One region of the Pseudomonas sp. MF09156 genome, then DNA from elsewhere that is predicted to be linked to it. Evidence: predicted binding sites of a transcription regulator. Region 1 holds the regulator's gene; each other region holds the start of a gene.
What was found. The regulator sigma-54, encoded in region 1, starts transcription at its own class of promoters, with help from an activator protein. The targets are predictions, from matches to a motif close to ANTGGCATNNANNTTGCTNT.
Positions count from the first base shown of each region.

Region 1 (9,642 bases):
TCGATGAAGATTACCGGCAATACCGTAACCCTGACCCGCACCCCGGCTGGCGACATCGACGTCGTGACCTCGGTGGGCAACCTGGCCTATTTCGAGCAGCAACAGGCGGCGACCGACCCAGCTCCGATCAAGGGCTACGGCGTGACCATCCAGTACCATGCCCCGCAGAATCGCATCGTACTGACCGACCGCGCCAAAGTGATCAGCAGTGACGGCAACTCGACCGAAGGCGAGAAAATCGTCTACGACACCGTCAAGCAGGTCGCCACTGCCGGCCGCGCCAATGGCACCAAGGTCACTGCGCCACGTCCGCGCATCGACATGGTTATCCAGCCGAAGAAGAAGGCCCAGTAATGGCAACCCTGAAAGCCCAGCATCTGGCCAAGGCCTATAAAAGCCGTCAGGTCGTGCGCGACGTCAGCCTGTCGATCGACAGCGGCCAGATCGTCGGCCTGCTTGGCCCCAACGGTGCCGGCAAGACCACCTGCTTCTACATGATTGTCGGCCTGGTCCAAGCGGACCAGGGTCGCGTATTGATCGACGACCTGGACGTCAGCCACCAGCCCATGCACGGTCGTGCACGGGCCGGGATCGGCTATCTCCCCCAGGAGGCGTCGATCTTCCGCAAACTGTCGGTGTCCGACAACATCATGGCGATCCTTGAAACCCGCAAGGAACTGGATCGCGACGGACGCCGCCAGGAGCTGGAAAGCCTGCTGCAGGAGTTCCACATCAACCACATTCGCGACAACCTCGGCATGAGCCTGTCCGGCGGCGAGCGCCGTCGCGTGGAAATCGCCCGCGCCCTGGCCACTGCACCGAAGTTCATCCTGCTGGATGAACCCTTCGCCGGTGTCGACCCGATTTCGGTAGGCGACATCAAGCAGATCATCCATCACCTCAAGGCCAAGGGGATCGGCGTACTGATCACCGACCACAACGTGCGTGAGACCCTAGATATCTGCGAAACCGCCTACATCGTCAACGACGGCCAACTGATTGCCGAAGGCGACTCCGCCACCATCCTGGCCAACGAACTGGTCAAGGAAGTGTACCTGGGGCACGAGTTCCGCCTGTAAGCGCTGGGGTGTCAGGACATTCGCCATCAGGCGCGGGAGTCAATAAAAACCTCATTATTTTTATTGTTACCGCGCTCTAGGCAAAGCCCCCGATATCAGGCATATAATTTGCTTATGTTTGGCGCTCACGCGCCCTGTCGTGGATGGCGCGTTGCGCCGGCGAATAAGGTGTTAAGCCCCTGCCATGAAACCATCGCTAGTCCTGAGAATGGGCCAGCAGCTGACGATGACACCGCAGCTGCAACAGGCCATCCGCCTGCTCCAATTGTCGACCCTGGACCTGCAACAGGAAATCCAGGAGGCCCTGGAGTCCAACCCGATGCTCGAACGCCAGGAAGAAGGCGACGACTTCGATAATGCCGACCCGCTGGCCGACAACATAGAGCAAAAACCCAACACTGACGTCCAGGAACCGTCCTACCAGGAAACCGCACCCACGGTGGATAACCTGGAAGAAGGCGAATGGAACGAACGCATCCCCAATGAACTGCCGGTGGATACGGCATGGGAAGATGTCTACCAGACCAGCGCCAGCAGCCTGCCCAGCAACGACGATGACGAGTGGGACTTCACCACCCGCACCTCCGTCGGCGAAAGCCTGCAGAGCCACTTGCTGTGGCAACTGAACCTTGCCCCGATGTCCGACACCGATCGCCTGATCGCCGTGACCCTGATCGACTGCATCAACAATCAGGGCTACCTGGACGAAACCCTTGAAGAAATCCTCGAGGCCTTCGACCCGGAGCTGGATATCGAGCTGGACGAAATCGAAGCGGTCCTGCACCGCATCCAGCAGTTCGAGCCTGCCGGCATTGGCGCGCGCAACCTCAGCGAGTGCCTGTTGCTGCAATTGCGCCAACTGCCCGCCAAGACACCGTGGCTGACCGAGGCCCAACGCCTGGTCACCGATTACATCGACCTGTTGGGCAGCCGCGACTACAGCCAGCTGATGCGCCGGATGAAGCTCAAGGAAGATGACCTGCGCCAGATCATCGAACTGGTACAGAGCCTCAACCCGCGCCCTGGCTCGCAGATCGAGTCCAGCGAAGCCGAATATGTCGTACCTGACGTAATTGTGCGCAAGGACAACGAGCGCTGGCTGGTGGAACTGAACCAGGAATCGGTGCCACGCCTGCGGGTCAACCCGCAGTACGCAGGCTTCGTGCGCCGGGCCGATACCAGTGCGGACAACACGTTCATGCGCAACCAGTTGCAGGAAGCGCGCTGGTTCATCAAGAGCCTGCAAAGCCGCAACGAGACCCTGATGAAAGTGGCCACCCAGATCGTCGAGCATCAGCGCGGCTTCCTGGAGTACGGCGACGAAGCGATGAAGCCGCTGGTACTGCATGACATTGCCGAGGCAGTCGGCATGCATGAATCGACTATTTCCCGGGTCACTACGCAGAAATTCATGCATACCCCACGGGGTATATATGAGCTGAAATACTTTTTCTCCAGCCACGTCAGCACCTCCGAGGGCGGCGAATGCTCGTCCACGGCGATCCGCGCGATCATCAAAAAACTGGTTGCGGCGGAAAATCAGAAAAAGCCGTTGAGTGACAGCAAGATCGCTGGTTTACTGGAAGCACAAGGCATTCAGGTCGCCCGTCGAACCGTCGCCAAGTACCGCGAGTCCCTTGGGATCGCGCCTTCCAGCGAGCGTAAGCGGTTGATGTGACGGGCAGGCCACAGCGTTCCAGTGGCGGGTATTCCTACCCGCCGCTTTATGCACTGGCAACGAAGGAGAAGCTGTATGCAAGTCAACATCAGTGGACACCAACTGGAAGTGACCGAACCGCTGCGCGCCTACATCAGCGAAAAACTCAAACGAATTGAGGGGCATTTCGACAAGATCACCAATGTGCAAGTCATCATGTCTGTCGAAAAGCTGAAGCAGAAAATCGAAGCCACCTTGCGTATACCCGGCGGGGAAGTAGTCGCCAATGCAGAGCATTCAGACATGTATGCCGCCATTGACGACCTGACCGACAAGCTGGATCGCCAAATCAAAAAGCATAAGGAAAAGCAGCAGAGCCTTCTTCAAGGCACAGGCCGCTAACACTCCCCACCCATGATTCGACTTGAAACCATCCTGACCCCCGGCCGTTCCCTCGTGAACGCGCCGGGCGGCAGTAAAAAGAAAGCACTCGAACAGATTGCCAACCTGATCAGCCGCGAAGTGCCTGAACTGGTGATGCAAGACGTGTATGAGGCCCTGATCGCCCGTGAAAAACTTGGCTCGACCGGTTTTGGCAACGGCATCGCTATTCCTCATTGCCGCCTCAAAGGCTGTGAAACACCGGTAAGCGCCCTGCTGCACCTGGACGCCCCCACTGATTTCGACGCCATCGATGGCGCTCCGGTTGACCTGCTGTTCGTCCTGCTGGTCCCGGAAGCGGCCACCGATGCACACCTGGAGCTGCTCCGGCAGATCGCCAGCATGCTCGACCGTGAAGAAGTACGTAAGAAACTGCGTAGCGCCAGCACCAATGAAGCGCTGTATCAGGTTGTCCTGGATGAGCAAAGCGGGCAGTAATCATGCGTTTGATCATCGTCAGCGGGCGTTCCGGCTCAGGTAAAAGTACGGCCCTCAATGTGCTAGAGGACAACGGCTTCTATTGCATCGACAACTTGCCGGCCGGCCTCCTGCCCGAGCTGGCCGAGCGCGCGCTGATCCATACCGAACTGGCGCAACCGTTGGTGGCCGTTTCGATCGACGCACGCAACCTACCCAGCCACCTCACGCGATTCCCGGAATTGCTTGAAGAGGTACGTGCCAAGCATATTCATTGCGACGTGCTGTACCTGGACGCCGACGAAGAAACGCTGCTCAAGCGCTTCTCGGAGACCCGTCGCCGCCACCCGCTGAGCAGCCCACACCGCTCGCTGGCCGAAGCCATCGAAGACGAGACCAAGCTGTTGGGGCCGATCATCGATTTGGCCGACCTCAAGATCAATACCACTAGCCTGAACCTTTACCAGCTGCGTGACGCCATCAAGCTGCGCCTGCTGAACCAACCGGAACCGGGCACGGCCTTCCTGGTTGAATCCTTTGGTTTCAAGCGGGGCATGCCGGTAGACGCCGACCTGGTATTTGACGTGCGTTGCCTGCCCAACCCTTATTGGAAGCCGGAACTGCGCGATCAGTCCGGGCTGGACCTACCGGTTGCCGAGTACCTGGCGGCGCAACCGGATGTGGAAGAGATGTTCCAGGACATCTCCAGCTACCTGCTCAAGTGGCTACCGCGCTTTGCCGCCAGCAACCGGGCCTACGTCACCATCGCTATCGGCTGTACCGGCGGGCATCACCGCTCCGTCTACCTAACCGAGCGGCTGGGCCAGGTCTTGCAGAAAACCCTCAAGAATGTCCAGGTTCGCCACCGCGACCTCAGCTGAAAGGAACACCTTCGCGATGCCCGCTCTGGAAATTGAAATCATCAACAAACTGGGCCTGCATGCCCGCGCGTCGGCTAAATTTGTCGGGGTAGCGGGCCAGTTTCCTTGCCAGGTGCGTGCCGGGCGTACACCGGAGTCCATGGTCGATGGTAAAAGCATCATGGCCATGATGATGCTCGCCGCAGGCAAGGGCACCAAGATTCATCTGAAGACCGAAGGTGAGCAGGAGCAGGAAGCGCTGGATGCGCTGGTGAAGCTAATCAACAATTACTTCGATGAAGGCGAATAGCCCCTGTACGGGCTTGCGTGGGAGCTGGCTTGCCTGCGATAGCATCACCTCGGTCTAGACGAAAAACCGGGGTGCCTGCATCGCAGGCAAGCCAGCTCCTACATTGGGTTTGCGCTAGGCATCAGCCCAGCGCTGTATCCATTGCCATCATCAGGCAAAACCCAATGCACAACCCCAGGCTGGCGAGCTTGTCATGGCCATTGCGGCGCGACTCGGGGATCACTTCATGAGTCACCACCAATAGCATCGCCCCCGCCGCCAGCGCCAGCCCTAAAGGCAGCAACATCTCGGCCAGGCTGACCAACCAGGCACACAGCACGGCAAACACCGGCTCCACCAGCCCGGATGCCGCGCCGATCAAGAAGGCCTTGACCCGCGACATCCCCGCCCCAGCCAACACCAACGCGATCACCAACCCTTCCGGTACATCCTGCAAGGCGATGCCCATGGCCAGGCTGTCGGCATCGGGCATGCCGCCCCCCGCCGAGACGCCCACCGCCATGCCTTCGGGGATGTTGTGGGCAATGATGGCAAATACAAACAGCCAGATGCGTGGTGGAATTACCGGTTTGTCAGGGGTGCCAACCAGCAGCTCCGGACTGGCACCGGAGACCTTGCGGTCCACCAGGAACAGGCCGAAGGCGCCCAGCATGATGCCGAAGCTGATCAGGCCGCTGGACGCCCAGGGGCTGAGCCCCAGGTTTTCAGCGGCGGCAATCCCCGGCACGACCAGCGAAAACGCGGTCGCCGCTAACATCACGCCAGCGCCAAACCCCAGCAGTGTGTCGCTGACCGCCAACGGCATCCGCCGGATCACCAGTACCGGCACCGCGCCCAATGCAGTGCCCAGGGCACAGATTGCGCCACCTTGCAGGGCACGCAGGATCCGCGGCTCGAGGTTCAGCCAGGCCAGCCCGTGGGCCACCAGCAATGCAGTTCCAGCCAATAGCAGCAGCGAGCCAAACGCATAGCGGAACATTCGTACGCTGCTGATCGCCAGTGTTTCAGTGCCCATAGTCGGCCTTAGGTCTTGTTATGAGAGGGCATTAAGCCAGTGCAGCCTGGTAGCGCTCAGCGACTTCCGGCCAGTTGATAACACTGTAGAAAGCGTTGATGTATTCAGGACGGCGGTTCTGATACAGCAGGTAGTAGGCGTGCTCCCAAACGTCCAGACCGAGGATCGGCGTATTGCCGTTCATCAACGGGCTGTCCTGGTTACCACTGCTCTCGACCACCAGGGTCTTTTGCGGGGTCACGCTCAGCCAAGCCCAACCACTGCCGAAGCGGGTCAGCGCAGCTTTGGTGAAGGCCTCCTTGAAGGCATCAAAGCCACCCAACTGCGCATCAATCGCCTGGCCCAGGGCGCCTTCGGGCTTGCCGCCGCCTTTGGGCGACATGACCGCCCAGAACAACGAGTGGTTGGCATGCCCGCCCCCCTGGTTGATCACCGCTGCGCGCAGTTTTTCCGGCAGTTGCTGGACGCTGGAGACCAGTTTCTCGATGGGCCAGCCGGCGAACTCGGTGCCTTCGACGGCGGCATTGAGGTTGTTGATGTAGGTCTGGTGGTGCTTGGTGTAGTGGATTTCCATGGTTTGCGCATCGATATGCGGTTCCAGGGCGTCGTAGGCGTAAGGCAAGGCAGGCAAGGTGTAGGACATATCAATGTGCTCCATAGAAAGGGCTGTTGCGGGTCGGCGCATCCGTCTGCGCCGTATTGCTGCCCAGCAAGCGATGGGTACGGGGGTACTCGCCGTGATCGCTGATGAAATTCAACAGTTCGACGTAGGTCTTGCTGCTCTGGCGCAAGGCTGCCTCGCGCAATGCTTGAGGCAGCCGGGTGTCCTGCATGGTCTGCAGCAAGCGCTGGTGAATGGCGCAGAGGTATTCGGCGCTTTCTTCAGGCTGGTTCAGGCGCAGATGCAGGTCCGCCAGGTTGTGATGGGAAATGACGCAGGCCGCCACCGCCTCGTCGGCATCACCCCAGCGCTCGAACAACACTTGGGCCAGGGCCAGGGCTTGCAGGTAATGCTCGCGGGCATCCACCAGTTCGCCTTGCACAAAGCAGCGATTGGCCCGTTCGATCGTGCGTTTCCAGTGCTCCATGGTGAGCCTCCAAAGCAGGGTCGGTAATTACACGCCACCCGCCGTGAGCTTTTCCGGGTCCAAGAGGACTTCCAGTTGGCTGCGGGGCAGGTCGGTGTGCTCGAGCGCCACATCAATCACCGGCCGGCCTTGTTGATAGGCTTTCTTGGCGATTTCAGCGGCCTTTTGGTACCCAATGATCGGGTTGAGTGCGGTGACCAGGATCGGGTTGCGCGACAGCGCTTCCTTGAGCTTGGGTTCGTTGACCTTGAAGCTGGCGATGGCCTTGTCTGCCAGCAGACGACTGGAGTTGGCCAACAGCTCCAGGCTGCTGAGCAGGTTCTGGGCGATGATCGGCAGCATCACGTTGAGTTCGAAGTTGCCGGACTGACCGGCGATGGTGATTACGCTGTCATTGCCGATCACCTGTGCCGCAACCATTGCGGTGGCCTCTGGAATCACCGGATTGACCTTGCCCGGCATGATCGACGAGCCTGGTTGCAGGCCTTCGAGCTCGATTTCACCGAGACCGGCGAGTGGGCCGGAGTTCATCCAGCGCAGGTCGTTGGCGATTTTCATCAGCGACACGGCAATGGCCTTCAGTTGGCCGGAGACGGCGACGGCGGTGTCCTGGGAGCCAATCAGAGCAAACAGGTTCGTACCCGGTGTGAACTGCACCTGGGTCAGGCTGCTCAACTGCTGGCTGAAACGCGCCGCAAACTCAGGGTGCGCATTGATCCCGGTACCTACCGCAGTACCGCCCTGGGCCAGGGCCTGCAGGCTTGGCAACAAGCCCTGCAAGTGAGCGATATTGGCCTTGAGTTGCTGCGCCCACCCTTCGAGAACCTGGCTCATGCGTACAGGCATGGCGTCCATCAGGTGAGTGCGCCCGGTCTTGATGAACGGATGAACCTCTACCGCCTTGCGCTCGATCACCTCAACCAGGTGCAGCAATGCCGGCAACGTCTGTTCATGCAACACCAGCGCGGCGCTGACGTGAATGGTGGTCGGGATGATGTCGTTGCTGCTTTGCCCACAATTGACGTGGTCATTAGGGTTGACCGGTTCGCCCAACAGGCGGCTGGCCAGGGTCGCAAGCACTTCGTTGGCATTCATGTTGGAGCTGGTGCCGGAGCCGGTCTGGAAGATATCCACAGGGAAGTGCTGCATGAAGTCACCTTCCAGCAAACCCTGGGCGGCGTCGACGATGGCTTTGCCCTGGCTTGCACTGATCTGCTTGAGATCGACGTTGGCCTTGGCGGCCGCGGCCTTGGCCAGGATCAGGGCACGGATGAACTGGGTCGGCATGCGCTGGTGGCTGATCGGAAAGTTATCCACCGCACGCTGGGTTTGTGCGCCATACAACGCGTCGGCCGGCACTCGCAGTTCGCCCATGCTGTCGCGTTCGATACGGGTATTACTCATCGGAAGATCCTTGCACCAAGTCGGAGTGAGAAATCGAAGGTTGCAGTTCGCAAGTCGCCAATTGCCAGGCAAAGGTCTGCCAGCGCTTGAGGCGACAGGCGCAGTGAGAGAGGTTTTCCAGGTCGCGCAGCGGGCGCCAGGCCTGGTCCAGGCACGTGGAGCGCCAATGCCAGGGCAAGGCGATATCGGTGGCGGTATCGATCAGCAGGCGGAACGAGGTCTCGGCGATGGTCCACGGGTGCGTAGCCGTGCAGCAGGCCAGGTAGCGCCCCTCGTTCAGATAATGCTCGATCAGGCGCGGCTCGTCAGGGTTGAGCCCACAGCGAATCTGGCGACTCATCCAGCGCCAGCTTTCCAGGTAGGGATCCTCGTGCAGGACAGAACTCATGATCCACGCTCACTCGATAATGATATTTATTATTAAATGATATTGAGAATCAAAACAAGCTCTTGAACCTATACCTTTGTCGGCCTTGGGATATTCCAGGCAAAAAAAAGCGCCACCCTTGGGGTGGCGCTGTTGTGTAACCGGTTGGTACTTAGCTGCCGGCGACGGTCATGCGTTCGATCAGCACCGAGCCAGTGCGGATATTGCTGCGCAGTTCCAGATCGTTACCCACGGCGACGATCTGTTTGAACATATCGCGCATGTTGCCGGCGATGGTCACTTCCTGGACTGCGAACTGAATTTCGCCATTCTCCACCCAGAACCCTGCCGCACCTCGGGAATAATCCCCCGTCACCATGTTCAAGCCATGGCCCATCAATTCGGTCACCAACAAGCCACGGCCCATGCGCCGCAGCAGCGCCGCCTGGTCTTCGTCGCCATGGGTCACGAACAGGTTGTGCACGCCACCGGAGTTGGCGGTGCTGGGCAAACCGAGCTTGCGCCCGGCGTAGGTACCGAGCACGTAGGACACCAGCTCACCGTTCTCGACAAACGGCTTGGCGTAGGTTGCCAGGCCATCGCCATCAAAGGCCGAGCTGCCCATGGCGCGCATCAGGTGCGGGCGCTCATCCAGGGTCAGCCACTCGGGAAACAACTTCTGCCCCAGCGCGCCCTCAAGGAACGACGACTTGCGGTACAGGTTGCCCCCGGAAATCGCCCCCAGGAAACTGCCGAACAGGCCACCCGCCAACTCCGCCGAAAACAGCACCGGCACTTCGCACGTCGGCACCGGGCGTGCGCCCAGGCGGCTCGCGGCCCGTTGCGCGGCGCGCTGGCCAATGCTCACCGGGTCCGCCAACAACTCACCCTGGCGACTTACGTCATACCAGTAGTCACGCTGCATCTGGCCATCGGCCTCGGCAATCATCACGCAGCTCAAGCTATGGCGTGTCGACGCGTAGCCGCCGATAAACCCGTGGCTG
Region 1 is NZ_JCBCUR010000001.1:153,265-162,906, reverse strand. Features, by position in the region: gene lptA (lipopolysaccharide transport periplasmic protein LptA) at 1-354, shown strand, start outside; gene lptB (LPS export ABC transporter ATP-binding protein) at 354-1,079, shown strand; gene AC19YY_RS00760 (RNA polymerase factor sigma-54) at 1,264-2,757, shown strand; gene hpf (ribosome hibernation-promoting factor, HPF/YfiA family) at 2,833-3,138, shown strand; gene ptsN (PTS IIA-like nitrogen regulatory protein PtsN) at 3,151-3,615, shown strand; gene rapZ (RNase adapter RapZ) at 3,618-4,475, shown strand; gene AC19YY_RS00740 (HPr family phosphocarrier protein) at 4,492-4,764, shown strand; gene AC19YY_RS00735 (ZIP family metal transporter) at 4,886-5,779, opposite strand; gene AC19YY_RS00730 (superoxide dismutase) at 5,811-6,422, opposite strand; gene AC19YY_RS00725 (DUF2753 family protein) at 6,424-6,867, opposite strand; gene AC19YY_RS00720 (class II fumarate hydratase) at 6,895-8,271, opposite strand; gene AC19YY_RS00715 (FagA protein) at 8,264-8,659, opposite strand; gene pmbA (metalloprotease PmbA) at 8,811-9,642, opposite strand, start outside.

Region 2 (9,642 bases), on a different contig from region 1:
GCTCTGGCGCTCGCGGCGCTTGACCACCACACGGCTCTTGTCGATGTTCAGCGCCTGGGGAATTGCGGCCAGGGCATCGAACATGCGCGCCGAGGCTTTTTCCGGGTCGATGGATTTGGGTGCCACGTATTCCTGGACGTGCACCCAGTCGTGGTACAGATCGATAGCCATGGAGTATTCCGGCATATCGGCGTCGTACACACGGTAGCAATCCACACCCTCGCGCTTGGCCCACTTGCCTAGCAACTTGAGGTTCTTTTGCAGGCGGTTGGCAAACATCTGCCCGCCTTCGCTCAAGCGCGCCTGCTCGACCACCGGAGCCGGTGCCGGCGCGGGTTTGATCGGGTTACCGTTCTTATTGTACTGGCGCTCTTGCGGCTCGGTCGGGGCCTGGTCGTAAGCGGCTTGCTCACGTTCGGCCTGGCGCTGTTCCGGGGTGCGGCGCTCGCCGGTGACGAACTGGTCCGGGTTGACCTTGATCAGCAGCAGCTTGCACGGCAAGGCGCCGTTCCAGAACGAGTACTGCTTGTGGCTGCGGATACCCATGCGCTTGCCCAGGTCCGGGGCGCCGGTGAACACCGCCGCTTCCCAGCCCATGCACGCCTGGCGCAGACGCTCGCCAAGGTTCTGGTAGAGGTACAACAGGCTGGCTTCATCACCCAGGCGCTCGCCGTACGGCGGGTTGCAGATGACCAGGCCTTTCTGGTTCTGGTCCGGGCGCGGTTCGAAGGTGCCGACTTCACCCTGGTAGATCTTGATCCAGTGGCTCAGGCCGGCGCGCTCGATGTTGTTGCGCGCGGGCTGGATCAGACGCGGATCGGCTTCGTAGCCACGGATCCACAGTGGTGGCTTGTTCATGCCGATAGCCGCACGCTCGCTGGCCTCGGTGTGCAGTTTTTTCCACAAGGCCGGCACGTGGCCGAGCCAGGCGGTGAAGCCCCACTGTTCGCGATTGAGGTTGGGGGCCATGTCGGCGGCGATCATCGCGCCTTCGACCAGGAAAGTGCCGACGCCGCACATCGGGTCAGTCAACGCGCCGTTTTCAGCGGCAATGCGCGGCCAGCCCGCACGAATCAGAATTGCCGCCGCGAGGTTTTCCTTCAACGGTGCCGCACCCTGCTGCAAGCGGTAACCGCGCTGGTGCAGGCTATGGCCGGACAGGTCAAGGGAGAGGATCGCTTCGCCACGGTCCAGGCGCAGGTGAATGCGCAGGTCGGGGTTGATCTTGTCGATGGACGGACGTTCGCCGGTCGGGGTACGCAGCTTGTCGACAATCGCATCCTTGACCTTCAGCGCGCCGAAGTGAGTGTTGTCGATACCCGAGCCATGGCCGCTGAATTCCACCGCGAGGGTGCCATCAGGGACCATATGGTCTTGCCATTCGATATCCAGCACGCCGTGGTACAGGTCTTCGGCATCCTTCATCGGGAAGCGCTTGAGCACCAGCAACACACGGTTGGCCAGGCGCGACCAGAGGCACAGGCGGTAGGCGGTTTCCATGTCGGCCATGCCGCGCACGGCCGAGGTGTGCTCGCGCGCATCTTCAAGGCCAAGCCCGACGGCTTCCTCGATCAGCAGGCCTTCGAGGCCCTTGGGGCAAGTGAGGAAGAGTTCGTAACGGTCCGACATGGGCATTCCAGGCTTTTCAGCAATAAGTGAACGGGCGACGCATCGCGCGTTCGGTTTTCAATCAAGCGCTTTTCTTGAAGAGCGCTCGCGTGGCACGAATGTGTGCCGTTCCACCCCGGTCTCCTGGCCTATTGGCCTTGATTGCCGGGGCAGAGAGATAATTTGTGCAACAAAATGAAATATTCTGACCCTTCGTCGAATAATAACCGACTGCAAGCGGCGGGTATTCTCACTAAAGGATTAAACCCATCCTCTATACAGGGCACATCATAGCTGGCTTTGCCCTGTAAATGGGGCGAAAAGCCATCCCAGCTTATGGCTATAGCATCGTTATCGTTACGTGCTTATGACAAAACGATCATTGAATCCATGTGACCTATTGGTTAGAACTCAACACAGGTTAGCGCCGCAACGACGCTGACACAGAGGCTCGCCACGCCGGCAGCGAGCCACACCAACGGCAGAAAAACTCTGCCCGGCCTCGGATGAGGTCGAAGGATATCAAGACAGTCAACAAGTGAGGGAAACACCCTATGAGAAGACTTAAGCGTGATCCGTTGGAAAGAGCATTTTTACGCGGATATCAGTATGGCGTTCATGGCAAATCCCGTGAGCTTTGCCCCTTTACTCTACCGTCGGTACGCCAAGCCTGGATTAACGGCTGGCGCGAAGGACGCGGCGACAATTGGGACGGTATGACCGGCACTGCGGGGATCCACAGACTCAACGAACTTCACGCCGTCGGCTAATCAGGGCACTTAATTCCGACAACCACCTTGAAGAATGTAACGACTTAACCACGCACGCCCCATCCGGGCGGCGGGCTTCGGCCCAGGGGCTCCTTCTAGGAGCCCTTTTTTATGGGCCGGCTCCTACAGGGGCTCAGGATTTGGGGAGCGCCGCGATAGCGTCGACCGATTGGCGAATCAGCGCTGGCCCCTTGTAGATAAACCCGGAATACAACTGCACCAGGCTGGCCCCTGCGGCGATTTTCTCGGCAGCGTGCTTGCCTTCGGTGATCCCGCCCACGGCGATGATCGGCAAACGGCCGGCCAGTTCGGCCGCCAGCACCTTGACGATATGGGTGCTCTGGTCACGCACTGGCGCACCGGAAAGGCCACCGGCTTCGTCACCGTAGGCCAGGCCTTCAACGCCGACACGGCTGAGGGTGGTGTTGGTCGCAATCACCGCGTCCATCCCCGAATCCACCAGAGCCTGGGCCACCAGCACGGTTTCTTCGTCGCTCATGTCCGGGGCGATCTTGATTGCCAACGGCACGCGCTTGCCGTGGCGTACCGCCAGGTCTTCCTGGCGCTGGCGCAGGGCTTCGAGCAGTTGCTTGAGGGAATCGCCAAACTGCAGGCTGCGCAGGCCCGGGGTGTTGGGCGAACTGACGTTGACTGTCACATAGCTGGCGTGGGCGTAGACCTTGTCCAGGCAAGTCAGGTAGTCATCCACCGCACGCTCCACCGGGGTATCGAAGTTCTTGCCGATATTGATCCCGAGGATGCCCTTGTACTTGGCGGCCTGTACCCGGGACAACAGGTGGTCAACCCCCAGGTTGTTGAAGCCCATGCGGTTGATGATCGCCTCGGCTTCCGGCAGGCGGAAAATGCGCGGCTTGGGATTGCCCGGCTGCGGGCGCGGTGTGACGGTGCCGATCTCGACAAAACCGAACCCCAACTGCGCGAAGCCATCGATGGCCGCGCCATTCTTGTCCAGGCCAGCCGCCAGGCCCACCGGGTTGGGAAAATCGAGCCCCATCACCGACACCGGCATCTTCGCCGGCGCCTTGCACACCAGGCCATTGAGCCCCAGGCGGCCACCCGCGCCGATCAGGTCCAGGGACAGATCGTGGGAAGTTTCCGGGGAGAGTTTGAACAACAGCTGGCGGGCCAGGGTATACATGGGCGGGCTTGACTCGGATGGCGGCAAAAGGTGGCGGCGATTATAGCCGGGGTGGCGGGTCCGTGCGAGGCATGGCACACCGCCGGTCGATCATCCATTGCGATGGGCCATCAACTCTTCATAGCGGCTCCAGATCTTCTGCGCGTAGCGCAAGCGCAACGCGTCACGCTCGGCCCCCGCCCCAGGCCCGACGTTATAGGCGCCCACGGCAGTCCAGTTGTAGCCAAACTGCTTGATGAAGCCGGCCAGGATCGAGGCCCCCACCTCGACCGACAGACAGGGCTCATCCAACAGGCGCTGCTCGGTAATGCCCTGCTTGAGCAGGCGAGGCAGATGGATGCTGTTGATTTGCATCAGGCCAATATCATAGGTGCCGTTGTTATTGCTGTAGTTCATGGCCTCGGCGCGGTAGCCGGACTCCACAGCGGCAATCGCCTGCAACAGTTCCGGCTCGATATCGTATTGACGAGCGGCCTCGGCCCAGCAGTAAGCCCGGGCTTCGCCTGCCCCGCCCAGGCAAAGCAACAACAGTCCCAGCCGGCAGGCGCGTTTCATGCCCGCTCGCCATACCATCCACAGGCAGGGCACGCACGGGGCGCTTTGCCCGCCGCCTGCGCCGGGCCAGGCGGCTCGATCACCCGCACCCGGCCATTGAAGCGATAACCGCGGCCATACACGGTCGCGATCAACGCCCGGTCGCCCTCCAACTGCTTGCGCAGCGCGTAGATGCAACGGGTCAGGGATTCTTCGGCGATATCGGTATGGGGCCAGACCTGCTCCAGCAGGTGGTCCTTGCTGACCAGCACGCCGGGCGTGGCCAGCAACAGGCGCAACACGTGACATTCCTTGGGTGGTAACTGAATGTCGCGACCTTCAGTGGTCAACCTGCCATCCGCCTGCAACCTCCAATGACCAAAGGCGAGGGACGCCGCCATCAAGCCCTCAACTGCAACAACCATTCAAACCTCTGTACCTGTCTGCGGACATTCACGGCGCCCTGATTTTCCATAGCGCACCGTCTGGGAGATAGGGCGACTATAGAAACCCGCGGCCAGTTTCACGTTAGGAAAAAGCCCGCTGCTTCGAAGTTTTCCGGGAGTGTTGCGTAGGAACTTTCGAAGTCTGTACAAACCCCGCTACGGCTCGGCGATCCGCGCAAATGCACGCCGCACACGCTCGTATTGCTCGGCACTCAAGGGCGTTGAAGTGACGGAATGCGCGGGTGTGTCCAGCTCAGCCACCAGTTTTTTGATCAGCCTCAACTGCTGCTCACTGCCTTTGACCAGCAGGCTGTTGGTCTCTGGGTAGGCGATTACCACCGCGCCGGTGCCGGCCTTGCGCCCCAGCGTGGCGAGCTGTTTCTCGAGCAGCGTGGCGACACCCGGCACGGTGATGGTCTGCGAGCCCATGTCATACCGACGGTCCGAGACGTCGGCATTCTGCACCTGGACTACGCCCACTTCAGGCGGGGCCTCGCGTCGCGCCGGGCGCGGACGATCCATCAACTGGGCCAGGCGCAGGACGTGGTCGACGTAATTGGCGGGCCCCGACACATAAAACAATCGGGCGCCGGCCTTGCGCAGGGGGTAACGCGCCTCTTCGAGCCCCGCGCGGCGCATGACCTGGCGCAATCGGTCGACGGTCATGTAGCGCAGGGTCACCCCGGAACTCTTGGCCTCGCTGGCGTCGTAGAGATGCAGCACCTGGCCGTCGCTGTACCAGATCAGATCGTGCTGCAACGCCACGCTCTCCAGGACCGCTTGTGCATGGGCAAAATCAAAATGCCCGGTAATGCGCTTGCCCGCCGCCAGTTTGCTGACCACGATGGGCTGGCCCAGGGGCACCGCAAGCCGTCTGAAGAAGCCTTGTAGGCTTTCGTCCCACATCAGATAGGACTCGCCCATGGCCGGTAAGGCATTGAGCATCAACAGACCGCCCAGCAGCCAGCGCTGTAAAAAGCCACGACAGGTCGTTGCGTTAGATCGATCAAGGAGCACGCCGGGTTTCCTGGACGGTGTTGCGTGAAAGAGCGCCATAGTGAAAGCCCACCCGGGTGCAATCTTGATGAAAACCTGATCAACCACCACTCGCCCGGGCGCCGTGGCATGTGCCTTGCTTTGCCCTACCCAGCGCAGCCCGCGCCAACGCCGGAACGGGCTCACAGACAAAGGCGTCGTTACCTGCCGCGGCTTGCATGCCGCCTGGCATGACGACGCCTTTTTTCATACAGAAGGTAGGTGTAGATGAGTGATCAGCTCGGCAACAGCCAGGCCAACAACCCTCTGGCCTGGGTCAACGGCAGCGATGCCCCGGAAAAGAGCAGCCTCGACCTGGGCTTCATGGCCTTGAGCGATTGCGCCTCGCTGGTGGTCACGGCGACCCAGGGGTTTGCCCAGCCCTACGGCCTGACGCTAAACCTCAGGCGCCAGTCATCCTGGGCCGGCCTGCGGGACAAGCTGGTCAGCGGCGAACTCGACGCCGCCCACAGCCTGTACGGCCTGATCTATGCGGTGCACCTGGGCATCGGCGGCGTTGCGCCGACCGACATGGCGGTGCTGATGGGCCTGAACCAGAACGGCCAGGGCATCAACCTGTCCCAGGGCCTGCAACAACAGGGCGTGACCAGTCCTGAGGCACTGGCGCGCAAGGTGCACCAAAGCCGGACAAAACTGACCTTCGCCCAGACGTTTCCTGCCGGCACCCACGCCATGTGGTTGTATTACTGGCTGGCTAGCCAGGGCATTCATCCATTGCGGGATGTGGACAGTGTGGTAGTGCCGCCGCCGCAGATGGTCGCGCACCTGCAAGCCGGGCGGATCGACGGCCTGTGTGTCGGCGAACCCTGGTGCGCCAGCGCGGCGCAACAGCACCAGGGTTTTACCCTCGCCACCAGCCAGGCGATCTGGCCGGACCACCCGGAGAAAGTCCTGGGCTGCACCCAGGCGTTTGTCGAGCAGTACCCCAACACCGCCCGGGTGCTGGTGATGGCGGTCCTGGAAGCCAGCCGCTTTATCGACGACAGCATCGAAAACCGACGTTCCACCGCGCAACTGCTGAGCGCCCGGGAATACCTGGACGCCCCGCTCGACTGCATCGAGCCACGGCTGCTGGGCGCCTATGCCGACGGCCTGGGCAACCACTGGCAGGACGCGCACGCGCTGCGCTTCCATGGCGAGGGCGAGGTCAACCTGCCGTACCTGTCCGATGGCATGTGGTTCATGACCCAGTTCCGCCGCTGGGGCCTTTTGCGGGAAGACCCCGATTACCTCGCCGTGGCCCGCCAGGTGCAACAACTGGATCTCTATCGCCAGGCCGCAAGCGCCGTGGGCGTGGCGGCCATGGACACGCAGATGCGCAGCAGCCAATTGATCGACGGCAAGGTCTGGGACGGATCGGACCCGGCCGGTTATGCCCGCAGTTTCCGCCTGCATGCCCTGGCCGACGATGTCGTCCGCCAGGCATTGCGCTGATGGGAGGCCACCCATGTTGCGAATCCTGCTGATCAATGACACCCCGCGCAAAGTCGGGCGCCTCAAGAGCGCGCTGACCGAGGCCGGCTTTGAGGTAATCGACGAGTCCGGCCTGACCATCGACCTGCCGGCGCGCGTCGAAACGGTGCGCCCGGACGTGATTCTGATCGATACCGAATCACCCGGGCGCGATGTGATGGAGCAAGTGGTGCTGGTCAGCCGCGACCAGCCGCGGCCCATCGTGATGTTTACCGACGAACATGATCCCGGGGTAATGCGCCAGGCGATCAAGTCCGGGGTCAGCGCCTACATCGTCGAAGGCATCCAGGCCCAGCGCCTGCAACCGATCCTTGATGTCGCCATGGCGCGCTTCGAGAGCGACCAGGCCTTGCGCGCGCAACTACTGGCCCGCGACCAGCAACTGGCGGAACGCAAGCGCATCGAGCTGGCCAAGGGCTTGCTGATGAAAATGAAGGACTGCAATGAGGAACAGGCCTACACCCTGATGCGCCGCCAGGCCATGAGCCGCCAGCAGAAGTTGATCCAGGTGGCGGAGCAGATTATTGCCATGAGTGAATTGCTAGGCTGAGCCACACAACCGCAATCGCCCAAGGTGGGAACGGGCCTGCCCGCGAGGGCAATGTCACGGTTGGCGCAAGACTTGCTAACTAAACACCACAGGTAGCCAACGGCGGTTGCCCCTCCACGACAAAGACGTCGCACATCCGGTTTGCCCAGGCGAACCCGGTGGCGGCGTTTTTTCGTTTGGATGGGGCGGCCTTCGCTGGCCGTTCCATCACCAGGCCTTCTACAAGATCCCCAATCTGAGGTGCGTGATGAAATCAAGCTTCTGGAAATCCGGGCACACCCCGACCTTGTTTGCCGCGTTCCTGTATTTCGACCTGAGTTTCATGGTCTGGTACCTATTGGGCCCGCTGGCGGTGCAGATCGCCGCCGACCTGCAACTGACCACCCAGCAACGCGGGCTGATGGTCGCCACGCCGATCCTGGCAGGGGCGATCCTGCGCTTCTTGATGGGCATGCTCGCGGACAAGCTGTCGCCCAAGACTGCCGGCCTGATCGGCCAGGTGATCGTGATTGTGGCGCTGTTCTGTGCCTGGAAACTGGGGATCCACAGTTATGAACAGGCGTTGCTGCTAGGGCTGTTCCTCGGCATGGCCGGGGCCTCGTTTGCCGTCGCCCTGCCGCTGGCCTCCCAGTGGTACCCCGCCGAACACCAGGGCAAGGCCATGGGCATCGCCGGGGCCGGCAACTCCGGCACGGTGTTCGCCGCGCTACTGGCACCGCTGATCGCCGCCGCATTTGGCTGGACCAACGTGTTCGGCTTTGCCCTGATCCCGCTGATCCTGACTTTGATCGTGTTCGCCTGGCTGGCGCGCAATGCGCCTGAGCGACCCAAAGCCAAATCCATGGCCGACTATTTCAAGGCCCTGGGCGACCGCGACAGTTGGTGGTTCATGTTCTTCTACAGCGTGACCTTCGGTGGTTTCATCGGCCTGGCCAGCGCCCTGCCCGGCTACTTCAACGACCAATACGGCCTGAGCCCGGTCACCGCTGGTTACTACACCGCCGCATGCGTGTTCGGCGGCAGCCTGATGCGGCCCCTGGGCGGCGCCCTGGCTGACCGTTTCGGCGGGATCCGCACCCTGCTGGGCATGTACGGCGTGGCGGCCGTGTGCATCGCCGCAGTGGGCTTCAACCTACCGAGTTCCTACGCGGCACTGGCACTTTTCGTGTGCACCATGCTCGGCCTGGGCGCCGGTAACGGTGCGGTATTCCAACTGGTGCCCCAGCGCTTTCGCCGCGAGATTGGCGTGATGACCGGGCTGATCGGCATGGCCGGCGGTATCGGCGGTTTCGCCCTGGCAGCGGGCATGGGCGCGATCAAGCAAAGCACCGGCAGCTACCAGTTGGCACTGTGGCTATTTGCCAGCCTGGGCGTGCTGGCGTGGTTCGGCCTGTATGGCGTGAAGCGCCGCTGGAGGACCACCTGGGGTTCGGCGGCCGTCACCGCCGCGCGGGTCTGATGAGCCTGCAATTGAGCGTGGCCCAGGCCAGCGCCATCGGGCCACGCGCGGAAAACCAGGACGCCCTGCGCCTGGTCACGCCGGCTCCGGAACTGGCCGCCAGCAAAGGCTATCTGTGTGCTATCGCCGATGGCGTCAGCCAATGCGCCGACGGCGGCCTGGCCGCGCGCTCGACCTTGCAGGCCCTGGCCCTGGATTACTACGCCACGCCACAGACCTGGGGCGTGGCCCAGGCCCTGGAGCGGCTGTTGCTGGCACAGAATCGCTGGCTGCAGGCCAATGGCGGCGGCCAACCGTTGCTGACCACCCTTAGCGCCCTGGTGTTTCGCGGCCAGCGCTTTACCCTGGCCCATGTTGGTGATTGCCGGGTGTATCGCTGGTTTGACGGTGAGTTGCAGCGCATCACTCAAGAGCATGTCTGGGAGCAACCCGGCATGCAGCATGTGCTCAAGCGCGCCCTGGGCCTGGACCAGCATCTGGTGGTGGATTTTCTCGACGGTGAACTGCGCCAGGGCGAATGTTTCCTGCTGCTCAGCGATGGTGTGTGGGCGACCCTCGCCGACCACAGCATCCGCGCGATCCTGCGC
Region 2 is NZ_JCBCUR010000005.1:316,702-326,343, forward strand. Features, by position in the region: gene rlmKL (bifunctional 23S rRNA (guanine(2069)-N(7))-methyltransferase RlmK/23S rRNA (guanine(2445)-N(2))-methyltransferase RlmL) at 1-1,629, opposite strand, end outside; gene rmf (ribosome modulation factor) at 2,163-2,378, shown strand; gene AC19YY_RS15365 (quinone-dependent dihydroorotate dehydrogenase) at 2,512-3,537, opposite strand; gene AC19YY_RS15370 (transglycosylase SLT domain-containing protein) at 3,628-4,092, opposite strand; gene AC19YY_RS15375 (winged helix-turn-helix domain-containing protein) at 4,089-4,496, opposite strand; gene AC19YY_RS15380 (secretin N-terminal domain-containing protein) at 4,674-5,534, opposite strand; gene AC19YY_RS15385 (CmpA/NrtA family ABC transporter substrate-binding protein) at 5,781-7,007, shown strand; gene AC19YY_RS15390 (ANTAR domain-containing response regulator) at 7,021-7,596, shown strand; gene AC19YY_RS15395 (nitrate/nitrite transporter) at 7,844-9,055, shown strand; gene AC19YY_RS15400 (bifunctional protein-serine/threonine kinase/phosphatase) at 9,055-9,642, shown strand, end outside.
Region 2: AC19YY_RS15385 (CmpA/NrtA family ABC transporter substrate-binding protein) is a predicted target of sigma-54. The motif match lies at 5,637-5,656, and genes of this name have one in related genera.

Region 3 (9,642 bases), 700 kb from region 1:
CGCGCAATAAACCGGCGTCAGGCTTGGCTGAGGGTGCTGGGCTTGACCAGCTGTGAGGTGGAGCCCTGGGCGTTATACAGTGCTGGAGGTTCGCCGCCATGGAGGATGCGCAGCTGGTTGGCGGTGGTGGCTTGCTGCAGTTGGATCGACTGGCCATTGAGCACATTGGCTTGCTGGCAGTTGATCAACAACTCATTGAGCGCTGCGCTCTGGGCCAGCAACTGGTCGCCGACCGACGAGTGGCTGGCCAACTGCTCCAGGCCGCTGTGATCAGCGGGCAGGCCCAGGCTGAGCAGGATCTGGCTGCGTTTCTGGCCGTGTTGTTCAAGCAGGATGATCAACGATTGCTTGCGTGCCAGGATATCTTCCAGCAGGCGCATATCGCGGCCGCACAGGGCTACGAATTCGTCTTGAAGCAGCTCCAGTAGGTGTTGCGCGGGAGCCAGGTCTTCAGTGATCAGGTGCAGCAGATTTTCGTCGTGCATGGCTGGCCTTGGGTTTTAAGCGTCCAAAAGCCTGGCGCAGGCCTTGGCCTAGCGCTCGGCTTTGATAATTTTGCCGGCTAAACGGTCGTTGTCGATCTGATAGCTGCCATCGGCAATCGCCTGTTTCAACTCGGCCACGCGGGCTTTATTGACAACTGGCTGATCGCGCAGCGAGTCCGTGATCTTCTGCAACTGTTGAGCCTCGTTGCTCAAATGCACCGATTCGCCACTTTGGGTCGAAGCGGTTTGTTCTGCCTTGGCGGGCAGTGCCGGGGCCTTGGCTTCAACGCTGTCCTTGGCCGCGTTGGTACGCGTGCCGCCGGGCGTTGCCTGGGCGCTGTTCAATCGGCTGAAATCAATGACCATGTTAAAAAACCTCTGGGTATTTGGACGCTTGCCATGTTTTCGGCCATACCCGGACAAACTTTAGGCTCGATCGACAATAAACCTGTGCACAGCGTGATCTCGGGCACAGTGTAGGAAAAGCCAGCGTCCCACGCCAGTGATCTATAGCGCGACCTCCACCTGGCCAGGCGCTGTTACCCGAGCCTTGATCACGCGCTTGGAGTTCAGGTTCTTCACGCGAATCTGTTCGCTCATCCCGCCATTGGCCAGGGCTTCCCCCGGCATTTTCACGTTCAGGCCGCCACTGCTGGCGGATATCACCACCTGGTCACCTTTGCGCACCACTTCTGCCTGTTCCAGGTGAACCAGGGTGATGACCTGGTCGGTTACCATTGGTCGGGTCAGTTTCTGCCCGACCGCCTGGTCCACGGAGGTGAGGTAGCCCTGGCTGATCTGGCTGATGTCCCGCTCGCGCAGGGCCACGTCTTCATAGCCGATGATGCCGGTACGCTTGAGCGGGCGAGTAACGGTCACTACGTCACGAAACAACCGGACCTGGGCCGGCACGAACACGGTCCAGGGCGAACTGCCGTCGCAGCGCACGCGCACGGTCACGCGACCAATGGGCTGGGCGGGGCTTTCCAGGGAGCCTGTCAATTCCTTGTCGCACATGGGCATGCGCAAACGCGGGTCCAGTTGGTTGACCTGGATTTCATAACGGCCCGGTGTCTGGGTGCTCGCCAGATAATCTTCTACAGTGAACTCAAGAAAGCCTTGAGTGACGCCGATAAGCAGATCAGGCAAGGTGACGTTGTCGGCGTGGGCCTGGTGGCCTGCGCCCAAGGCAAGCAACGCCATCCAGGCGCAGAGTAATCTGCGGTACTGTGGCGAGCGAAGGCGTCGGGAAACTGTCGTTTTGATGTCCATGGCCAATAAAAAGCAAAGCGCGTGCCGTTTCGTGTTGGGGGCGCGTCGTACCCGTAAGTTTTGTAGCGTAGGAGTCTGGGCATGGCGGGTGTAATGGATTCAGTGAACCAGCGCACACAGCTGGTAGGGCAGAATCGCCTGGAGTTGTTGCTGTTTCGACTCGATGGCAAGCAGCTATATGGCATCAACGTCTTCAAGGTGCGGGAGGTGCTGCAATGCCCCAAGCTCACCATAATGCCCAAGTCCAACCCGGTGGTGTGTGGCGTGGCCAACATCCGTGGCTCGACGATTCCGATTCTTGACCTGGCGATGGCCACCGGTTCTGCCGGTTTGCAGGATCGCGAGAACCCGTTTGTGATCATCACCGAGTACAACACCAAGACCCAGGGTTTCCTGGTGCGCTCGGTGGAACGTATCGTCAACATGAACTGGGAAGAGATCCATCCACCACCCAAGGGCACCGGGCGCGACCACTACCTCACGGCAGTGACGCGGGTCGATAACCAGTTGGTGGAAATCATCGACGTGGAGAAGATCCTCGCGGAAGTGGCGCCGACGTCGGAGCATATTTCGGTGGGGGTGGTGGATGAGCAGACCCAGCAGAAGGCCGTGTCCCTGCGGGTGTTGACGGTGGATGACTCGTCGGTGGCGCGCAAGCAGGTGTCCCGGTGTCTGCAGACCGTCGGTGTCGAAGTGGTGGCGCTCAATGACGGCCGCCAGGCGCTGGACTACCTGCGCAAGCTGGTGGATGAAGGCAAGAAGCCGGAAGAAGAATTCCTGATGATGATTTCCGACATCGAGATGCCGGAAATGGACGGCTACACCCTCACGGCCGAGATACGCAACGACCCACGCATGCAAAAATTGCATATCATCCTGCATACTTCATTGTCCGGTGTATTCAACCAGGCAATGGTCAAGAAGGTCGGTGCCGATGACTTCCTGGCCAAATTCCGTCCTGATGACCTGGCATCCCGGGTCGTTGAACGGATCAAATCTGCAGATCACGGCTAGGGGCTTTCTCCCTGGCGGTCACACGAGTTAAGAGGCGGTTTCATTGTCTACGGGTAATTTGGATTTCGAACAGTTCCGGGTCTTCCTGGAAAAAGCCTGTGGCATATTGCTCGGTGAAAACAAGCAATACCTGGTATCAAGCCGTCTCAACAAATTGATGGAGCAGCAGGGCATCAAGTCCCTGGGCGAGTTGGTACAGCGCATCCAGGGCCAACCGCGCAGCGGGCTCAAGGAGATGGTGGTCGATGCCATGACTACCAACGAAACCCTGTGGTTTCGTGACACCTACCCCTTCGAGGTGCTCAAGAACAAGGTATTGCCCGAGGCCATCAAGGCTAGCCCTGGCCAGCGCTTGCGCATCTGGTCGGCGGCGTGTTCGTCTGGGCAGGAACCCTATTCGCTGTCGATGTCCATCGATGAGTTCGAACGGACCAACATGGGCCAGTTGAAGGCCGGGGTGCAAATTGTTGCCACTGACCTGTCCGGCACCATGCTGACCAACTGCAAGACCGGCGAATACGACAGCCTGGCCCTGGGCCGCGGCCTGTCCCCGGAGCGCCTGCAGCGTTACTTCGACCCCAAGGGCGCCGGGCGCTGGGCGGTCAAGGCGCCGATCAAGAGCCGGGTGGAGTTCCGCTCGTTCAACCTGCTGGACAGCTACGCCAGCCTTGGCAAGTTCGACATCGTGTTTTGCCGCAACGTCTTGATCTACTTCTCGGCTGAAGTGAAGAAGGACATCCTGCTGCGCATCCACGGTACGCTCAAGCGCGGCGGCTATTTGTTCCTCGGCGCGTCCGAGGCGCTGAACGGTTTGCCGGATCATTACCAGATGGTGCAGTGCAGCCCAGGCATTATCTACCAGGCCAAGTGATGGCTTGAGCTGAGTCGACGCATAAGGGAGCCCCCAGGGGCTCCTTTTTTTTGTCCGGCGATCCTGGGGCGTACCCTGCTGGAACTGATGTTTCCTTCCTCACCACCCAGCATTGGGTGGGCAAATTCAGCCCGCCCAATACGAAAAGTCGTGTTTGCGACGGTGGGATTGGCTCTTCGTCGCGCTCACCAGGAGGAGGGTGTATGGGAAACGTTTCATCAGGGTACGGTCCGCAAGGTGCACGGTTTGCATTCGATTCTTCAGTTGAACAGCGGCGTATCGATGATCCCTTGGCGGGAAGAGGGCAGGCAGGTTCAAGGCCTGTATTTGGCGCCCATGGCCCCAGGCCGCCGGGTATGAATTTTGTCTCGGGTAATCCCAGGGCTTCGAGCCAGCCTTTCAATTATGGCGCTTATCCATCCGGCGGTAATTCTGCCCTGGCTCACAACAATTTTTTTCCTTCCAATAGCGCGACGCCGGGGAGAAAAACCGCGGATATTTTTGGCGGTTTTTTCCAGAGTGAAAACGGCAACTGCGCCACTATTTCAGCCATCAAGGCCTCAATGCAGCGTTTTGGCCAGAAACCGACCGATATCTTCAAGGACGTGAAGAAAACCGCCAATGGCTACCATGTCACCATGCGGGATGGGAAAACCGTGGATTTGACCCGGCAGGAACTGCAACAGGCCACCCAGCACGCCGGGCTCAAAGGAAGTGATCCCGCGATGATCAAGGACGCCAGCTTTATATACGCCGTCAGTGCCAAGCGGGCGCAGAACGAAAACCACGAAGGATCAGGGCACAGCTATGCCAAGGCCTTGGACTCTCTTAAAAACGGTGAGTACACCAAGGATGTGTTTGTCCGGTTGGGCCTGAAGGATCATGTCAGACAGGGGACTTTGCGCGACTTGCAAAGTGGCATGGTGGGTACGATAGACAAGGATGTGGGCGGTGCCGGTACCGCGCACTCGATGGCGGTAATTGGGGGAATGGAGGAGCGCTGGGGCAAAGTGGGACAGAGAGCCACGGCGGGCAAGATTTCCGATGGCAGGGGGCACGAATGGAAAGAGAACGTATTGGTTCTGACTTGATGGCACTCCTCCAGGCCACCTCCGCAGGAACCGGCAATCCGGCTCCTGCCGCTTTCTTTAAACGGCAATGCCCATTGCCGCTTTCCTGACGTTTCGCGGAAAAGCGTTGCCGCTTTTGCGCCATTGCCGCCGGCAATGCCTGCCTAACCCCTTGATTTATTGGGGTTGATAAACCTGGCATGGGGCTTGCTATAACCCTGTTACGAAAAGCAGGTCAGCCCCTAAAGGTTTCCGCCATGAGCATCAGCTTCGATAAAGCGCTCGGTATCCACGAACAAGCCCTGGGCTTCCGCGCCCAGCGTGCCGAAGTCCTGGCTAACAACATCGCCAACGCCGATACCCCGAACTACAAGGCTCGGGACCTGGACTTTGCCGCCGTGCTCGCCGCACAGAGCGACAAGACCAAGAACGGCTCCTTCGCCTTGAACATGACCAATAACCGTCATATCGAAGCCCAGGGCCTGAGCAGTGGCGATGAGTCGCTGATGTATCGCACGCCGATGCAGCCGTCGATCGACCAGAACACCGTCGATGCGCAGCTGGAGCAATCGAACTACGCCGAGAACTCGGTGAACTTCCAGGCCAGCTTCACCCTGCTCAACAGCAAATTCAAAGGGCTGATGTCAGCCCTGCGCGGAGAGTAAGCCATGTCTCTATCCAGTGTTTTCAATATTGCCGGTAGTGGCATGAGCGCCCAGACCACGCGTCTGAACACGGTCGCCAGTAACATTGCCAACGCCGAGACAGTGTCGTCGAGCATCGACCAGACCTACCGCGCCCGGCACCCGGTGTTCGCCACCATGTTCCAGGCCGGTCAGAACGGCGGCAGCGATTCGTTGTTCCAGAGCCAGGATGCTGCCGGCCAGGGCGTCCAGGTGCTGGGGGTGGTCGAAGACCAGAGCAACCTCGAAGCGCGCTACGAGCCCAATCATCCTGCCGCGAACGAAAAGGGCTACGTGTACTACCCCAACGTCAACGTGGTCGAGGAAATGGCTGACATGATTTCCGCCAGTCGCTCGTTCCAGACCAACGCGGAAATGATGAACACCGCCAAAGCCATGATGCAGAAGGTCCTGACCCTCGGTCAGTGATAAGGGGCGCTAAAGCATGTCTGTCACTAACGATGTGTCGAATCAGTCGACGATCCAGAGTCTGTTCGACTCCAAGGTCAAGGATGCCAAGTCCAGCCAGGGCAACCTGGCCGACACGGCCAAGGCGGCCTCGGGCAACCAGTCCCTGGGCAAGGATGCGTTTCTGCAACTGCTGGTTACCCAGCTCAAGAACCAGAACCCGCTGTCGCCCCAGGACAACGGCGCGTTCGTCGCGCAACTGGCGCAGTTCAGCAGCCTGGAAGGCATCAACACCCTGAACGACTCGGTGAACACCATCACCGGCAACTACAAGTCGTCGCAGGCGCTGCAAGCCTCGTCGCTGGTCGGGCGTTCGGTAATTATCGAAACCAACAAGGCCATGGTCGACACCAGCAAGAGCTTCACCGGCTCGGTCGCCGTGGGTTCGTCGGTGGGCAACGTCACCGTCAAGGTCACCGACAAGGACGGCAAGCTGGTCAAGACCATCGATCTGGGCGCCCAGAGCGCCGGCAAGTCGGACTTTATCTGGGACGGCAAGAACGAGGCGGGCGAGCAGCTGGATTCCGGCACCTACACCTTCGCGGCCAGCACCAAGAATGACGCTGGTGATTCGGTTGCCCTGAAAACCTCGCTGCCGGCCACGGTCACCAGCGTGACCTTGAGCCAGACTGGCGGCGAAATGCTGCTCAATCTTTCTGGCGGCATGGGCAGCATCAAGCTGTCGCAAATTCAGACTATCGGTACATAGAGCCGGCTAGATACGGCAAGAGGAGAGAAACATGTCTTTTAATATCGGCCTTAGCGGCCTCTATGCGGCCAACAAACAACTGGACGTGACCGGCAACAACATCGCCAACGTCGCGACCACTGGCTTCAAGTCGTCCCGCGCAGAGTTCGGCGACATTTACGCGGCGTCCCGCTTGGGCACTGGCAATAAAACCATCGGCACGGGCGTTAACCTGGCGGCGGTCTCCCAGCAATTCACCCAGGGTGAAGTCAACGGCAGCGGTGGCGTGTTGGACATGGGTATCCAGGGCGGCGGCTTCTTCGTGCAGAAGGGTAGCGACGGCTCGCTGGAGTACACCCGTAATGGCTCGTTCCAGGCGAACAAGGACGGCTACATCACCAACAACACCGGCACCTCGCGCCTGCAGGGCTACGCTGCCGATGAAGATGGCAAAATCTCCAAGAGCGGCCTGACCGACCTGCGGATCAACCTGTCCAACTTGCCGCCCAAAGCGTCGACCAAGGTTGATTCCAGCAGCAACCTGAACTCCTCCAAGCCGGTGATCGACCAGACGACCAGCCCGTTTGATCCGACTGAAGCGAGCACGTTTACCGAGCAGTACGGCACCACGTTGTATGACACTCAAGGCAATGCCCATGAGATGGTGCAGTACATGGTGAAAACCGGCTCCAATACCTGGAAGTCCTACACCCTGATCGACGGACGCAATCCTGACGGTACGCCGGTCAAGGGCACAGGTGCGGTTGCGCCGGTGGCCTCCACGGTGACATTTGATACATCAGGCACGCTCAAGGGGATCGTCACTCCGCCAAGCACCGTATCCAACACCACCCTGACCATCAGCAACTGGAAGCCGGGCGTCATGGATAATGGCGTGTGGAACCCTGACAACGGGGCTGCTGCCAACCCGGGCGGTATTGCGATCAACATGTCCGATATCACTCAGTACAACTCGGCCAGCTACCGCAACCCGCCGATCACTGATGGCTATGCCACCGGCGAAATCACCGGGCTGAAAATCGACGGCAGCGGTGTGCTGTTCGCCACCTTCAGCAACCAGCAGAGCAAGGCCATCGGCCAGATCTCCCTGGCCAGCTTCAATAATGAGCAAGGCCTGCAGCCCGCAGGTGGCACCACCTGGAAAGAAACCTTCGCCTCTGGCCAGCCTGGCTACGATGCACCAGAAGCCGGGACCCTGGGCTCGATCGTGGCCAACTCCCTGGAGAACTCCAACGTCAACCTGACCAATGAGCTGGTGGACCTGATCAAGGCCCAGAGCAACTACCAGGCGAACGCCAAGACCATTTCCACCCAGAGCACCATCATGCAGACCATCATTCAGATGACCTGATGCGCTAGTGCTGCACAAGAAGCCCCTCCTAGGAGGGGCTTTTTTGTGGGCGTAGGAAAACCCAGCGCAGAGCATCAGGTAACGCGTTGAAATGCATGGGAAGGAACACTCCGCTCCTGCTTCGCCACTGATGGGGCCAGAGCCCTGTTGGCTCACCAATCTTGGGAGGGCGGAGCATGGAGAGTCTAGGGTGGTCTGCACCAGGTACGGGGCGCGTGATGTTCACACCGGCTGCGGCACCGACGGTGTTGCCTGCCGTTGGGCCTGCTGGCGAAGCGTCGACGGTCAAGACGTTGCTCAGCCAACTGTTCGATGCCGAGCAAGCCGGCAAGACTCAGACGGTGCAGGATCTGCGCGACAAGTTGAATGATCTGCGCCAGAAAATGGGTGACGAAAAATTCAAGGAGGCGCTAAACAAGCTGGGCGAGAGCGCGGATAGCAAGTTTCTCGAGTTTCTCAAGCGGATGCTGGACGAATGGTTTCCCAGTGATGACGTAGCGCCACCCAGCCCGCCATCGCCAAGAGGTGGCGGTGGCGGCGGCGGTAGAGTGAACCCTGCGGGGTTTGGCCCTGCCGAAAAAATGTCCGATAAGCCTTATACCAACGGGAGGAATTATTTCAACTACAAGCCTGATAACAGCAACCCCGGGCAAAAGCCGGGAACCGGTAAAGAATCGGGCAATATCTGGAGTGGTTTCAAGCAAGGGCCTGACGGCAATTGTGTGACGGTTTCCGCAATAAAGGCCGCCATGATGCGGTATGGCAAGGAGCCTACGGATGTGTTCAAGGAGGTTAAAGGGGCGGGCGATGGCTATGACGTGACGATGCGCGATGGATACAAGGTTCATTTTTCCAAGGAAGAATTCAAGGAGGCCGCAAAGGAGGCCCGATTCGAGGGAGATGATCCTTCGATGATAACGTCCGCCAACTTCATATTTGCCGCGAGCGCCAAGCGGGCCCAGATGGAAAACAACGATGGTAAGGCTGCGCGCAGTTTCAAGGATGCCATCAAGACCCTTAACGATGGAGAGTATTCGCGAGAGGGTTTGGACCGCATAGGGCTCAAGGGGCTTTACAGGCAGGCGACCGATGCCGACTTGAGGAACAGCAAGGTCGGGACGGTGGAGTACGGCGGCCATTCGATGGCGGTGATTAACGGCCGCATTGAGCTGTGGGGGCAGCGAGGCGGTGTGCCTGCATCGGGTATAGCCACCGTGTTGATCTAGTCTCGTACGAGGGTTTTTCCGGGCAAAAGAAAGCCCCCGATACACTTTGGGTGTATCGGGGGCTTTTCAGCCTTGGAGGGTTAGCCCCAGGGCGGGCTCAGCTTATTGGCAAGCTTCGCAATCCGGCTCGTCAATCGCGCAGGCCTTTGGCACTGGCGCCGGACCGGCTGGAGCAGCCAGCACCGAATCATCACCGTGGTTGCCGCTGGATACAGCGTTCAGCTTACCGGTGTTGATGGTCGACTTCTCGGTGCTGGTCGCGGCCAGGGCACGGAGGTAGTAGGTGGTTTTCAGGCCACGGTACCAAGCCATGCGGTAGGTCACGTCGAGCTTCTTGCCCGAAGCACCGGCGATGTACAGGTTCAGGGACTGGGCCTGGTCGATCCACTTCTGACGACGGCTGGCGGCGTCAACGATCCACTTGGTGTCCACTTCGAAGGCCGTCGCGTAGAGCTCCTTGAGTTCTTGCGGGATGCGCTCGATCTGCTGCACC
Region 3 is NZ_JCBCUR010000001.1:854,461-864,102, forward strand. Features, by position in the region: gene AC19YY_RS04085 (flagella synthesis protein FlgN) at 18-485, opposite strand; gene flgM (flagellar biosynthesis anti-sigma factor FlgM) at 534-851, opposite strand; gene flgA (flagellar basal body P-ring formation chaperone FlgA) at 993-1,757, opposite strand; gene AC19YY_RS04100 (chemotaxis protein CheV) at 1,839-2,771, shown strand; gene cheR (protein-glutamate O-methyltransferase CheR) at 2,815-3,642, shown strand; gene AC19YY_RS04110 (hypothetical protein) at 3,846-4,733, shown strand; gene flgB (flagellar basal body rod protein FlgB) at 4,970-5,377, shown strand; gene flgC (flagellar basal body rod protein FlgC) at 5,381-5,824, shown strand; gene flgD (flagellar hook assembly protein FlgD) at 5,841-6,572, shown strand; gene flgE (flagellar hook protein FlgE) at 6,604-7,923, shown strand; gene AC19YY_RS04135 (hypothetical protein) at 8,142-9,149, shown strand; gene AC19YY_RS04140 (ribonucleoside-diphosphate reductase subunit alpha) at 9,252-9,642, opposite strand, start outside.
Region 3: flgB (flagellar basal body rod protein FlgB) is a predicted target of sigma-54. The motif match lies at 4,907-4,926, and genes of this name have one in related genera.